Regions from separate parts of the Pseudoalteromonas sp. NZS100 genome, predicted to be linked through region 2. Evidence: riboswitches for the same ligand, from Rfam matches in the RefSeq annotation. Region 2 holds a riboswitch; the other holds the start of a gene.
What was found. A riboswitch is a leader RNA that binds a small molecule or an ion and turns the genes downstream of it on or off. The one in region 2 is predicted to bind cobalamin.
Positions count from the first base shown of each region.

Region 1: linked by a shared signal. The riboswitch ahead of I6E69_RS16640 (ABC transporter ATP-binding protein) and the one ahead of I6E69_RS10485 (TonB-dependent receptor) in region 2 are both predicted to bind cobalamin.

Region 1 is NZ_JADYWM010000019.1:22,764-24,972, forward strand. It holds gene I6E69_RS16635 (iron ABC transporter permease) at 1-109, opposite strand, end outside; gene I6E69_RS16640 (ABC transporter ATP-binding protein) at 111-923, opposite strand; cobalamin riboswitch at 1,170-1,304, opposite strand; gene I6E69_RS16645 (porin) at 1,366-2,209, opposite strand, start outside.
Region 2 is NZ_JADYWM010000008.1:98,017-100,225, reverse strand. It holds gene I6E69_RS10485 (TonB-dependent receptor) at 1-855, opposite strand, end outside; cobalamin riboswitch at 892-1,076, opposite strand; gene I6E69_RS10480 (ABC transporter substrate-binding protein) at 1,131-2,081, opposite strand; gene I6E69_RS10475 (YajQ family cyclic di-GMP-binding protein) at 2,115-2,209, opposite strand, start outside.

The sequences.
Region 1 (2,209 bases), on a different contig from region 2:
GAAGTGAGGTCTCTGCTGCACCAAAACTAAGTGCTGCAAATAAGCTAAATAAAGCAGCTGCAGCACTGATGAATAGCGCAAGTGAGTGGCGATTATTAACTGCGCTCATATTATTTGTAACCATAAAAGTAAGTAATATGAGGGATGCTATTTCCCGACTTCGATATTTGCGGGTGGTTATTTACTTGGGCGCAGACACCAAAAACGTCGCCTAGCATGTTTTCGGTTAATACCTCACTTGGCGTGCCTGTATGTGTAATTTCACCATTTTTAATAACCACTAGTTCATCGCACATTGCAGAAGCTAAGTTTAAATCATGAAACGATGCAAATACCGTTACACCCAACGATTTAGCAAGCTCCATAACCTGTATTTGGTATTTAACATCTAAATGGCTAGTTGGTTCGTCCATTATTAACAACTGAGGTTGCTGGACTATGGCGCGGGCTATCAAGGCACGTTGCTTTTCACCGCCTGAGAGCGACTCAAAGCTTTGATCACTATGATCTTCCAACCCTACAGTGCGGATTGCTTGGGTAATTTTTTGTTTATCAATGTTAGTTACCGAGCTAAATAGCGATTTATGAGGCGTTAGGCCAAGCGCAATAACATCAAATACGCTTAAGTTAAATTGCGACGGAGTTTCTTGCAAAACAACCGCTACTTTTTTTGCGTACTCATCGCTTTTTAGCTGCCAAATATCGGTGTTGTTAAACTCTACAACGCCATCACTGGGTTTACTAAAACGATATAAACAACGCAATAAACTCGATTTACCTGCGCCATTAGGTCCAATTAAACCAACAAATTTACCTGTGGTTATTTTAAGGTCTATTTTTTTGAGAATCGTTTTATTGCCAATACCCCACGATACGTTTTTAACGTTTAGTAATGGTTTATTTAATGGCGTTTGAGTGTGCAATAGTCAGTCCTAGATAGGGTTAAACTCACTAAAAATGCGATAAAAATACTAATGCACTACAAGAAAAAATGAGTAAACCCGCTCGTTAAAAGAATTCATACCAATTGCATTAAATTAGTGATTTATTATAGCGACAAATAAATAGCTTAATAACAAGGCGGAAATTATGACATATACTTGTTCTATATGAATAATTTTTAACGAAGTTAGTAAGTTATATAATTCGCTAGAAAGATCATGTTTTTAATAAAATTGGTATTATACCATTTGTATCTGACTTAAAGCTTTGCGCTAATTACAGTTGCGGGAACAGTCGAGGACTCGCACCTCATTCCAAATGAAGCTCTATTATGGGCGGCTAAGTAAATAATTTAAAGCAAAAAAAACCGCACTCAAAAGAGCGCGGTTAAAAAGGGAGTGTTTTAACTAATTTAGCGAATAGTTAAAACTTGTATTCCATACCTAAGCCTACGTAGTCTTGGTCAACGTTGTTGTCCATATCGAAGCTTGAGTAAAAGCCAAATACTTTAATGTTTTTATTTAATTTGTGATCAAGACCAACTGATATTGCTGACTTATCGTCGCTGTCGTCAAAGTCCATGTCTTGGTATTGCACTTTAAATGTGTTGTTACCCATGCTGTAAGCTGCATTTAGTAGGTAACCATCCGCTTCTGCGCTGCCGTCAACTTTTTCTTGTGTTTGGTACATTGCACCTAACTTAAAGTTTTCAACTTTACCTTGGATTGACGCGCGTACTACATCGTAGCCATTTACTTCACTATCGGCTGCGATAGAGGCATATACTGCGCTCTTTTTAAGTGCCACGTCACCGTAAGTAACCGCCATTGAGTAACCGTTATCAGCGTCTACATCATCTTCAGCTACAAAAGTAGCAAGTACTTTAAAACCTTCGTATGAGTTTGATGAATAACTAACTGTATTTCCTAAGCGGTTTTCACCTTTAAATACATTTTTAATATCGCCTTCAAGGTCGTTAAACAAGTCTAACTTACCTTGAGATTGTTTAAGCGCAGTATCGTTACGACCAATAACCACTTGGCCAAACGCACCTTTTAAACCAACGTATTGGTTACGCGCAGAAATATTGTCGTCGTTATCGCCTTTTGAATCAGCATCAGACACATCAACTTGAAACTCAAACTTATATACCGCTTCTAAACTATCATTTATTTTTTCAGAACCTTTAACACCAAGACGAGATGCATTACTTTTTATCTCAGTAAAAGACCCTTCGCCGTCATCAGATGATTGCACTGTTACATTC
Region 2 (2,209 bases):
ATCATCTGTTGAAATAGCAATATCAATACTGTGCGATTGGTTAGTGTAGTTTTTACTCCAACCTGCAGAAAGCTGATAGTTTTTAAAATCACCTGTTTCTATAGTACTTGTGGCTGGACTAAAGCGACTGTCGTAATCTGCATAGCCTTCACTGTATTGGCCTAATAACTTAAAGTCGCCGTAATGTGCATCGGTGTAGTTTATTTTAAAACCAAGGTTTTTATTTTCATAGCCATCTTCATCTGGTGCAACGCCTTGCAGTGCATCAAAGTTATCTGTTTTTTCAAAGCCTGCGTTAAATGCTGTTGTTATATCATCTGATTTTACAGAGCCCGCAACTTGATAATTTTGATAAGAGTCAGAACCAAATGTAGCGCTTAGGGATAAGTTATCTGACTCACGCGTAATAATATTAATAACACCAGCGAGTGCATCAGATCCATAAACAGCCGCGCGAGAGCCTTTAATAATTTCTATGCGTTCAATACTATTTAGAGGGACATTATTTAATGCTTTTTGACCTAGTGTTGCTGAGCCTGTACGTACACCGTCAATTAAAATCAACGTATCGCCAGAGCCCGTACCACGAAGTGACACACCTGTATTTTGACCAAAACCACCGTTTGGATTAACCTGAAAACCCACTCGCGTGCTTAAAAGTGTAGGTAAATCGCGTACGTTACTAGCTTCTATTTCAGCACGTTCAATAACATTTACACTCGCTAAAACGTCGTTAATTGATTGCTCAAACTTATTAGCTGTAACGGTTATTTTTTCAATTGATTGCTCTGCACCAGACACAGAAAATGAAAGCGCAGCAGAAATTGCAACGCCTAGAGTTGTTTTGTTTAACATGAGGTCCCCTACCTTTGCCCACCGCAAAGATTTAAGTAAGTAAGATTGCATCAAGGCCGGTCTCCGGACTCAGTAAGCATATAAAAACATGCAATACTTTACCGTTGCGGGGGCAGTGTTGGGCTTGTAGTCATCATGAAAACTCACCAACTTCCCGATTATCCTGCTAAAAAAATCATTACATGAAGTGGCTAGCAAGCACCTTGAAAATATGCCGTCATTGTGAGCATTTTGTTTACAAATGTCAATGGACGTCTATATAGCTAAAAGCCATTTCAGTTCAGTGCTGTATTATTATAGCTTGAAGGAATACCGTACTTATCAAGTAGCTTCTGAAGTTGCATTTGTGTAGTAGGTAAATTTAATATTTCATCCATTTTGTGACTAGATATTTTATTTGATTGTGAGTTAATCAAAAAATGTGTTTCATACACTGCATCTGGTACGTCACTCTTAAATAGTAAATCCATATTTAAGATATTCTGCTTTTTAAAATACTGATAAGCAATACTGTTTAAAACCCCGACTTCAGCGCGCCTTAATAGCAGCATTTTAACTACATTGAATTCATCAATTGTTAGGCTTACCTGGTGCTCTTCTCTCAAGTATTCGGCATTTGTATTAAATCCTGCAAATTGATACGAGTACCCTAAAACCCCAACTTTGGTTAATTTGTCCAGATTGTCAAAATAAGTTTGTTCTGATGCATTCTCTTTGAGTGTATAAAGCTCGTTTTTGGTGATGGTATAAAATTCAGTTTTTTCAATGTTTTTCTGCGTTGTTTTTGGCAACCATTGCATTGCCATTAAAAATAAAACGTCGAAATTATTTTTTTCAACAGACAAAGTAAGCCTTTTTACAGGTAAAGAAATAAGTATAAAGTTAAATTCCTCCTGTGCGTCGTTTAAAATATTAATAAACTCAGGAGCAAAGCCCTGCTTTTTTTGCGCGTTAATAATAATCGGAAAGTAGCCATCTTCGACCAATACATCAATATCAACTGGCTTTGATAAGCTTGGCTTGGCAAATATAAGCAAAACAAATAACAGAAATAATTGATGGGGTCTCATTTTAATACCTTCTAGAGTGAAATTTTTATTATATTCAATTAAATATAATAGCTTAAATATCAAAAAGTGGATTAACACATGCAGAACTACGAGAGGATAAGGTGGGAAAGTTGTAAAAAGATTAAGTAGCTTTAATCTGTCTGCAAATATAGACAAATTAAAGCACTTTTATTAAAAACAGTTTATAAATTAGTCGCGAAAGTTTTTAAACTGAAAAGGCTGACCTAAATCGGCACTGCGTACTACCTGCATTGCCTCTTGAAGATCGTCACGCTTTTTACCTG